Thermobifida halotolerans: one gene and its partner. The protein of the gene in region 1 interacts with the protein of each later gene in a pairwise test. Links are inferred from orthologs where the notes say so. Each region holds a gene or a part of one and is shown in the gene's direction. Other genes may lie near its edges.

Region 1 (7,134 bases):
TCGTTACCGGTTGACATACTCGTGGGAGAATCTGTTGGGCGCGCAAGTGCGGTCGGGAGATCAAGGACAGTGACCGAAAACGGGGGAGTGCCGGACCGGCCCCACGGCGGGCAGGAGCGGACGCAGGACGCTGCGGGCTCCTGGTTCCAGCCGAGTAACGAGCGGTACCGGACTCAGGCGGAGTACCGAGACCCATACGGGGATCGGCAGGACGACCAGGACGATCCCGCGCGTGGAGAGTCATCGGATCACCACGACGCTCTGTCGAGTCCGAGATACCCGAACAGCGGCGGATACCCGGGTCTCGGCGGGTACGGGGCCGGCACCCCTGGAATGGCCGAGCCGTACCCCGCGGCATTGAGCGACCTGGGGCAGCCCGAAGACACGGCATCCGGGTCCTCGACGAGCGACTACCCCTTCGATCTGCCGCCGCGGGCCCCCTACGGGGGGGAACCGGCGGGCGGGACCGGACGCACCGAGCAGGACGACGCCGTGGAGGCGGGCGGTGATCCGGGCCCCGGGCCCTCCTACGACCTCTCCTCGCGGTCCTACCGGCCCGAGGACTTGTACACGTCCGGGACCGCCCCGGCGTCTCCGTCCGCTTCCGGAGGGGCCGAGAGAACGACCACGTCGTTCGTGCAGGGCGCCACCTACCGGTTGGACACTCCGGTGCCGGAAGAGTCCTCGGCCTCCGGTGATTCGGGGTACGACCTCGGTCTGTCGTCGACGTTCGGCGCGCGGTCGGCCGAGGACACCGCGGGGCCGGAGGCATGGGGAGCCGACACGGGCGCTGAGCGGGGCGCCACCTACCGGTTGGACACTCCGGTGCCGGAAGAGTCCTCGGCCTCCGGTGATTCGGGGTACGACCTCGGTCTGTCGTCGACGTTCGGCGCGCGGTCGGCCGAGGACACCGCGGGGCCGGAAAGCCAGCCGGAATGGTCCACCGACGACTGGTCACCGCGGAGCACGGACGACTCCCTCACCGGTTACTCCGCCGGGGCCGAGCGGTCCCACGCGGCTCCGGCCGACAACAGCGGTGCATCGCCGGCGGAGCGGAGCGCCGAATCGGTCGACGGGCGGACCGACCGGCCGCTCGATCCCACGAGCATCTACCGCATTCCCACCAGGGACAGCGACCAGTCCCCGTCCGACCCGAACCGACTGGTGCCGCCCTACCACCAGCAGCACGGCAGCGACTACCCCGGGTGGGGGACTTCTTCCGGTGTGGGCGGCGGTCTTGGTGAGGGTGCTGCTTCTGCTTCGGATCTCGGGGTGTCTGACTGGGATCGGGGTGAGGAGTGGGAGTCGCGTGGTGCGGCTGATTCCTCGCTTGGTGGGTCGCTGGGTGCTGATACCGGGTGGGGGACTTCTTCCGGTGTGGGCGGCGGTCTTGGTGAGGGTGCTGCTTCTGCTTCGGATCTCGGGGTGTCTGACTGGGATCGGGGTGAGGAGTGGGAGTCGCGTGGTGCGGCTGATTCCTCGCTTGGTGGGTCGCTGGGTGCTGATACCGGGTGGGGGACTTCTTCCGGTGTGGGCGGCGGTCTTGGTGAGGGTGCTGCTTCTGCTTCGGATCTCGGGGTGTCTGACTGGGATCGGGGTGAGGAGTGGGAGTCGCGTGGTGCGGCTGACTCCTCGCTCGGTGGGTCGCTGGGCAGCGGCAGCGGAAACACCTGGGCGTTCAGCCGGGATGATCCGCGGTTGCCCGAAAGCGTGCGCGAGATCGCGGAGCGGGCCGCCGGACGGCCCGCCGACGTCGACACGTCCCTGACGGCCTCCCTCGACACGGAGTTGTCCTGGAGCCCTGGAGAGACCGACCAGAACACCTGGGACACGGCGGATGACGACGGCGACCGCTGGGACCGGTCGGGCGAGACTCTGGACGCGGCGGAGGAGGAGGCCGGAGCGTCCGAGCCCGAGGCACGGCACGAGGAGGCGTCCCCGGAGGCCCCCGCGTCCGCGGACCCGCTGCTGGCCATCGCCGACGAGCAGGCCAGGGCACGCACCAAGGAACTGGCCTCCCAGAACGAGGTCGACAACTGGAACCTGGCGGAAGGGATCGTCAAGGAGAACACCGGCGCGGTTCCTCTGCCGCCCGAACTCGGAGACGACGCCCTGGCCGCCGAACGGTATCTCCGTGGTGAGACGGAGTACGGCGATCACTCCGCGGACCACGGGTCCCGCTACGACGAGTTGGGCTACGACGGACGCCGGGACACCGAGTACTCCCACCGCGGTTCCGACGACTACGACGACTACGACGACTACGACTACGACGCCCCGGACCGCGGTGACCGCCGTCGCGACCACGACGGCTATGACGGCTACGAGGACGACGACCACCGTTTCGACCAGGCGGAGGGTACCCAGACTCTGGCGGCGGTCGACCCGGAGACCGAGCGGTACGGCAGCGGATGGCGCGGGGACGACGCCTCCCACGACGACGACCGGGACCGGCGTGAGGAACCGGACGACGACTACTACGACGACGTCGACGACCGCTACTACCCCGAGCCGGTACGGGAGGGACGCTCCCGTACCCGGAAGAGGGACAAGATCGTCGAGGAGTTCCCCGGCTTCAGCGAGCCGCTCGGCGGAACGGCTTCCGACTACCCCGGTTACGACAACATCGACGTGTGGCCCGAGACGGAGGGTCTGGCCACCGCGACCCTGTGGCTCGGCATCTTCTCCCTGATCCCGGGCGTCGGTCTGCTGCTCGCGGTGATCGCGCTGGTTCTGGGACCCAAGGCGAAGCGGAACATCCGGACCTCGCGCGGCCACCTCGAAGGCGAGCAGTTGGTCAAGGCGGGCACGGTGCTCGCCTGCATCGGGATCGCGGTGAGCGTGCTCGCGGGAGGTGGCGCCCTGCTGCTGTCCTGACCCCGGGAGGCGAGTCGGGACAGGGTGGGAGGGTTTACCGAGAATTCGCCCACGCTATGGGAAAGCGTGTCCGTGCGGCCCGGAAAAACAACGCGACCACTCTTGACAAGCCGTACACTATGAGGAGACCTACGGCAGCATGAGGCTGCGAAGTGCGGACGCCCAACGAGGTCACCTGATTTTGACCGGGTGATCTCTGTTGGGTAGTCTCCAACTTCGTGCCCGTGAGTCTACGGGTCACACGTGTGCGCTTTTTGTGTCTGTCCCTGTTCAGCGGGCGACGGGGAGAGCGGCGCGTGACACCTCCTCCCATGACAATCGGCCACTGGTCGGGCGTTTTCGCTCCACCGTGCGTGGAATCCGGGGCGACACGCCCGAATGCGTGGGTCGGGGGGAACGGGAAATCCAGCAGGTCATAGCGCATCCATCGGCTATGGAACCGGCGTAGGTCAAGAGGGAAGACGGAGACGCGGTGCCCACGATTCAGCAGCTGGTCCGTAAGGGCCGCAAGACCAAGGTTTCGAAGAACAAGACCCCGGCGCTCAAGGGAAGCCCGCAGCGTCGCGGCGTGTGCACACGTGTCTACACGACCACGCCGAAGAAGCCGAACTCTGCGCTGCGGAAGGTGGCCCGTGTCCGGCTGAGCAGCCAGATCGAGGTCACCGCCTACATTCCCGGTGTTGGCCACAACCTCCAGGAGCACTCCATCGTGCTCGTGCGCGGTGGCCGTGTGAAGGACCTGCCGGGCGTGCGCTACCGCATCGTCCGCGGTGCGCTCGACACGCAGGGCGTTCGCAACCGCAAGCAGGCTCGTAGCCGCTACGGCGCCAAGAAGGAGAAGTAAATGCCGCGCAAGGGACCGGCGCCGAAGCGCCAGCTGATCACCGACCCGGTCTATGGATCGCCGCTGGTCACCGCACTCATCAACAAGGTGCTGCTGGACGGCAAGCGTTCCCTGGCCCAGTCGATCGTCTACAACGCTCTTGAGGGTGCCCGGGAGAAGACCGGGCAGGACCCGCTGGTGGTTCTCAAGCGGGCCCTCGACAACGTCAAGCCCACCCTTGAGGTGCGCAGCCGCCGTGTCGGTGGCGCCACCTACCAGGTGCCGGTCGAGGTCCGCGCGTCGCGCAGCACCACGCTGGCGCTGCGCTGGCTGGTCCAGTACGCCCGCCAGCGCCGTGAGAAGACCATGACCGAGCGCCTCATGAACGAGCTGGTCGACGCCAGCAACGGTCTGGGCGCCGCTGTCAAGCGACGTGAGGACACCCACAAGATGGCGGAGTCCAACAAGGCCTTCGCGCACTACCGCTGGTAACCCCCGCGGGTTTTCCACACGAGAGACCGAGAGAAGACGAGCCACATGGCTACCACTGCTCTTGACCTTGCCAAGGTCCGCAACATCGGGATCATGGCGCACATCGACGCGGGCAAGACCACGACGACCGAGCGAATCCTCTTCTACACCGGTGTCAACTACAAACTCGGTGAGGTCCACGATGGCGCGGCCACCATGGACTGGATGAAGGAGGAGCAGGAGCGCGGCATCACGATCACGTCCGCCGCGACGACCTGCCACTGGAACGACACCACGATCAACATCATCGACACGCCCGGCCACGTCGACTTCACCGTCGAGGTCGAGCGTTCGCTGCGTGTCCTTGACGGCGCGGTCGCCGTGTTCGACGGCAAGGAAGGCGTCGAGCCGCAGTCGGAGCAGGTGTGGCGCCAGGCCGACCGGTACAACGTGCCGCGGATCTGCTTCGTCAACAAGATGGACAAGATCGGCGCGGAGTTCCAGCGTTGTGTCGACATGATCCGTGACCGACTCGGCGCCAACCCGCTGCCCGTCCAGCTGCCGATCGGCGCCGAGTCCGACTTCAAGGGCGTCATCGACCTCGTCCGCATGAAGGCATACGTCTGGAGCGACGAGGCCAGCAAGGGCGAGATGTACGACACCGTCGACATCCCGGCGACGCACGTCGACGCCGCGCGCGAAGGACACGAGCAGCTCGTCGAGACCCTCGCCGAGGCCGACGACGAGATCATGGAGCTGTACCTGGAGGGCCAGGAGCCCACCGTGGAGCAGCTCGTTCCGGCCATCCGCCGCGCCACGGTCGCCGGCACCGCGGTTCCGGTGCTGTGCGGCACCGCGTTCAAGAACAAGGGCGTGCAGCCCCTCCTGGACGCGATCGTCACCTACCTGCCGTCGCCGCTGGACGTCGAGGCGATCGAGGGCCACGACCCCAAGGACGAGTCGGAGGAGACCAAACTCCACCGCAAGCCCAGCGAAGAGGAGCCCCTGTCCGCGCTGGCGTTCAAGATCATGAGCGACCCGCACCTGGGCAAGCTGACCTACCTGCGCGTCTACTCCGGTGTGCTGGAGGCCGGCAAGCAGGTCCTCAACAGCATCAAGGGCCGCAAGGAGCGCATCGGCAAGATCTACCGGATGCACGCCAACAAGCGCGAGGAGATCGCGCGTGTGGGTGCCGGTGACATCGTCGCGGTCATGGGTCTGAAGGACACCACCACCGGCGAGACGCTGTGCGACCCCGCGAACCCGATCGTCCTGGAGTCGATGACCTTCCCGGCTCCCGTCATCGAGGTCGCCATCGAGCCCAAGACCAAGAGCGACCAGGAGAAGCTCGGCACCGCGATCCAGCGTCTCGCGGAGGAGGACCCCTCCTTCCGGGTCGCCACCGACGAGGAGACCGGGCAGACCGTCATCTCCGGTATGGGCGAGCTGCACCTCGAGGTCCTCGTCAACCGCATGCGCGACGAGTTCAAGGTCGAGGCCAACATCGGTAAGCCCCAGGTGGCCTACCGTGAGACCATCCGCCGCAAGGTCGAGAAGGTCGACTACACCCACAAGAAGCAGACGGGTGGCTCCGGTCAGTACGGCCGGGTGGTCATCGACCTCGAACCGCTCGCGGTCGACGGTGACGGCGACAGCGCGGGCTACGAGTTCGTCAACAACATCACCGGTGGCCGTATCCCGCGGGAGTACATCCCGTCGGTCGACGCCGGATGCCAGGAGGCCGCCCAGTTCGGTGTCCTCGCCGGATACCCGCTGGTCGGGATTAAGGTGACCCTCCAGGACGGCGCCTACCACGACGTCGACTCCTCCGAGCTTGCCTTCAAGGTCGCCGGTTCCATGGCTTTCAAGGAAGCGGCGAGCAGGGCCAAGCCGGTCATCCTGGAGCCGGTCATGGCGGTCGAGGTCACCACGCCCGAGGATTACATGGGCGACGTGATCGGTGACCTGAACAGCCGGCGCGGTCAGATCCAGTCCATGGAGGAGCGTGCCGGGGCCCGTGTCGTCAAGGCACTCGTTCCGCTGTCGGAGATGTTCGGCTACGTGGGCGACCTGCGCGGCCGTACCCAGGGTCGGGCCAACTACACGATGGTGTTCGACTCCTATGCGGAGGTCCCCTCCAACGTCTCCCAGGAGATCGTTGCGAAGGCCCGCGGCGAATAGCCACGACACCCTTACCAGTCCAGCCAAGCAACCTGTACGTCTAGGAGAAATCCAGTGGCGAAGGCCAAGTTCGAGCGGACCAAGCCGCACGTAAACATCGGCACCATCGGTCACATCGACCACGGCAAGACCACGCTGACCGCGGCGATCACCAAGGTCCTGCACGACGCGTACCCGGACCTGAACCCGTTCACGCCCTTCGAGGACATCGACAAAGCTCCCGAGGAGCGCGAGCGCGGTATCACCATCTCCATCGCGCACGTGGAGTACCAGACCGAGAGCCGCCACTACGCGCACGTGGACTGCCCCGGTCACGCGGACTACGTGAAGAACATGATCACCGGTGCCGCCCAGATGGACGGCGCGATCCTGGTGGTCGCCGCCACCGACGGCCCGATGCCGCAGACCAAGGAGCACGTGCTCCTGGCCCGCCAGGTCGGCGTCCCCTACATCGTCGTGGCCCTGAACAAGGCCGACATGGTGGACGACGAGGAGATCTTCGAGCTGGTCGAGCTCGAGGTCCGCGACCTGCTCAGCGAGTACGAGTTCCCGGGCGACGAGGTCCCCGTGGTCCGCGTCTCCGCTCTGAAGGCCCTCGAAGGCGACTCCGAGTGGGCCCAGAAGATCCTGGAGCTCATGCAGGCCGTCGACGAGACCATCCCCGAGCCGGAGCGTGACATCGAGAAGCCGTTCCTGATGCCGATCGAGGACGTCTTCTCGATCACCGGTCGCGGCACCGTCGTCACCGGCCGCATCGAGCGCGGTGTCATCAACGTCAACGA
Region 2 (2,767 bases), 3.4 Mb from region 1 along the record:
CGGTGTCCTCCGGCAGCGCGTAGGCGTCCTCCCCGCCGGGGGGAACGCTCCCGCGCGCCACCAGTTCGGCGTGCAGCGCGTCCCGGCCCGCGCGGTGCTCCTCCAGGTGGGCCAGGCACAGATCGTGCAGCTTCGAGCCGATCCGGGACGCGGCGAAGCCGTATCCGTACACCGCGGCATGCTCGGCCAGCAGCGCGTCCCGCAGTGCCGCGACCGCGGCGTCGGCCGGATCGGTGGGGGTCGGGTCGGGTGTGCCGGTCAACTATGCCTCCGACAGTAGGTGGACGTGCCCCGCCTCGCAGGCGCCGATGCTGGCGAGGAGCTGGGCCAGCGCGGGGTCGGCGGCCTCGCCGAGTTGGCGGAGCCGGTGTGCCGCGGCGGCCTCCTCCGCGACACGCAGTCCGTCCCGGTCGGCGGCGGGGGCAGGGGGCGGCTCGGAACTCGGGGACGGGCTCGGCGCGGTCCCGTCCCGTTCGGGGAGCCGCTCCCGCAGCACCGCCAGGTGGCGTTCGTGGTGGCCGCGCAGCTCCTCGTACAGTCCCGGATCGTCGGCGCCTCCGCTGTCGAGCAGCGCCGTGTAGCGGGAGACCAGCCGCTCCTTCTCCGCGATCACCGAGCGCAGCAGGTACTCGTCGGGGGTGATCTCGCTGGGGTACCAGTCCGATCCCCGGCAGCCGCTCACCCCGAGCACGGCCGCCGCCAGCGCGCCGCCCGCCAGAACCGTGCGGCGGGGGAGGGCGTGGTGGCGCAACGGTACCTCCTGAGGACGTAGGGAAGGGGAGTCGAACCCGCACCATCTTCGCACGCCGCGACCGCCCCGCGGGCTGGCCCGACCGGAGGCGGCCGGGAGCCGGGGACCGCCGCGCCGGGCGCCGTGGCCGCCCCGATGCGCCGAACGATGCCGGAAAACCACTGACTGTGGATACCCTTGAAGCAAAGCCGCCGTCCACCGGGCGACGGCGACCAAGTACACAGCTGGACCGCCCCGAGGTCACCGCGACCTGGACGGAAATAGCCGAGGAGGATCACGATGGGCGCGCAGGCCCGCCACGAGCGTCTCGCGCAGCTGCTGACCCCCATCCTGGCCGAGGCGGGACTCGACCTGGAAGGGCTTGAGATCACTCCGGTCGGCAAGCGCCGCCTGGTCCGTGTCGTGGTGGACTCCGACGACGGTGCCGACCTCGACGCGATCGGCGAGATCAGCCAGAAGGTCTCCACCGCGCTTGACGAGGCCGATGCCATGGGGCAATCTCCCTACGTACTGGAGGTGACCTCGCCTGGTGTGGACCGGCCGCTGACCGAGCCGCGGCACTGGAGGCGCGCACGGGGACGCCTGGTGCACGCCCCCCTCGTCGCGGGCGGTCAGGTGAGAGGACGTGTGGTCTCCGCCGACGAGACGGGCGTCACCTTCGACGTCGACGGCCGAAGCCAGGTGTACGCCTTCTCCGACCTGGGACGAGGCAAGGTCCAGGTGGAATTCCGCCATGACGACGCGGCGGACTAGAGGGGGAGCCCCGTGGATATCGATATGAGTGTCCTGCGCAGCCTGGAACGCGAGAAGGACATCTCGGTGGACCTCGTCGTCAAGGCGATCGAGGACGCACTGCTGATCGCGTACCGCCGTCAGGAGGGGCCCGACACCCACGCCAGAGTGGAACTGGACCGCACCACGGGACACGTCACGGTGTGGGCCGAGGAACGCGACGAAGAGGGAGGCTTCGTACGCGAGTACGACGCCACCCCCTCCGGCTTCGGTCGCATCGCCACGTCCACCGCCAAGCAGGTCATCCTGCAGCGGCTGCGCGACGCCGAGGACGAGGTCACCCTGGGGGAGTTCGCCGGACGCGAGTCCGAGATCGTCTCCGGGGTCATCCAGCAGGGCAAGGACCCGCGCAACGTACTGGTCGACCTCGGCAGGATCGAGGCGATCCTGCCTCCCCAGGAGCAGGTGCCCACCGAGACCTACCACCACGGCGACCGGCTGCGCGCCTACGTCGTGCAGGTCCGCAAGGGACACCGCGGCCCCTCGGTGACGCTGTCCCGCACCCATCCCAACCTGGTGCGCAAGCTCTTCCAGTTGGAGGTCCCCGAGATCGCCGACGGCACGGTCGAGATCGCGGCGATCGCGCGCGAGGCGGGCCACCGCACCAAGATGGCCGTCAAGTCCAACAGGCCCGGCGTCAACGCCAAGGGCGCCTGCATCGGACCGCTCGGCAGCCGGGTGCGCAACGTCATGAACGAACTGCGCGGCGAGAAGATCGACATCGTCGACTACTCCGACGACCCGGCCAGGTTCGTCGGCAACGCGCTGTCGCCCGCCAAGGTCACCCACGTCGAGGTGGTCGACGCCGCGGCGCGGGTCGCCCGGGTCACCGTGCCCGACTACCAGCAGTCGCTGGCCATCGGCAAGGAGGGGCAGAACGCTCGGCTGGCCGCCCGCCTCACCGGGTGGCGCATCGACATCCGCTCCGACATCGAGCCCGCGGCTGGGGCAGAGGAGGCGGAGAAACCGGACGACGGGACCGGCGCCGAAGGGTGATGAGGCCGCGGGGTAGAATGAGGGACGGCTCAGCAGCTCCCGTGCGCACGTGCGTGGGCTGCAGGTCGAAAGCAGCCCAGTCCGACCTGGTGCGGTTGGCGCTGGACGGAGACGCCGTCGTGTGCGACAGGGCCCGGCGAATGCCGGGGCGGGGCGCCTACCTCCATCCCGACCGGCGATGTTGGGAGGCCGCACAACGACGCCGCGCCTGGACACGGGCGTTCCGCG

The links. Proteins that work in one complex are often made in the same cells at the same time.
Region 2: the proteins of rpsL (region 1) and rimP interact in binary tests that used the Escherichia coli proteins (3 or more experiments, as listed by UniProt). The link is inferred for Thermobifida halotolerans from one-to-one orthologs.

The regions. Positions count from the first base shown.
Region 1 is NZ_CP063196.1:3,641,411-3,648,544, reverse strand. The notes cover bases 2,049-5,035. They hold rpsL (30S ribosomal protein S12), read left to right. Parts: upstream 2,049-3,349; coding sequence 3,350-3,721; downstream 3,722-5,035. Other genes in these bases: fusA (elongation factor G), read left to right, coding at 4,238-5,035; rpsG (30S ribosomal protein S7), read left to right, coding at 3,722-4,192; NI17_RS16325 (hypothetical protein), read left to right, coding at 2,049-2,877. In the rest of the region: more of NI17_RS16325, read left to right, coding at 334-2,048; more of fusA, read left to right, coding at 5,036-6,352; tuf (elongation factor Tu), read left to right, coding at 6,407-7,134. UniProt on the Escherichia coli protein: With S4 and S5 plays an important role in translational accuracy. Interacts with and stabilizes bases of the 16S rRNA that are involved in tRNA selection in the A site and with the mRNA backbone.
Region 2 is NZ_CP063196.1:226,815-229,581, forward strand. It holds rimP (ribosome maturation factor RimP), read left to right. Parts: upstream 1-1,030; coding sequence 1,031-1,504; downstream 1,505-2,767. Other genes in the region: NI17_RS00955 (ferritin-like domain-containing protein), read right to left, coding at 1-262; NI17_RS00960 (hypothetical protein), read right to left, coding at 263-751; nusA (transcription termination factor NusA), read left to right, coding at 1,529-2,539; NI17_RS00975 (YlxR family protein), read left to right, coding at 2,557-2,767.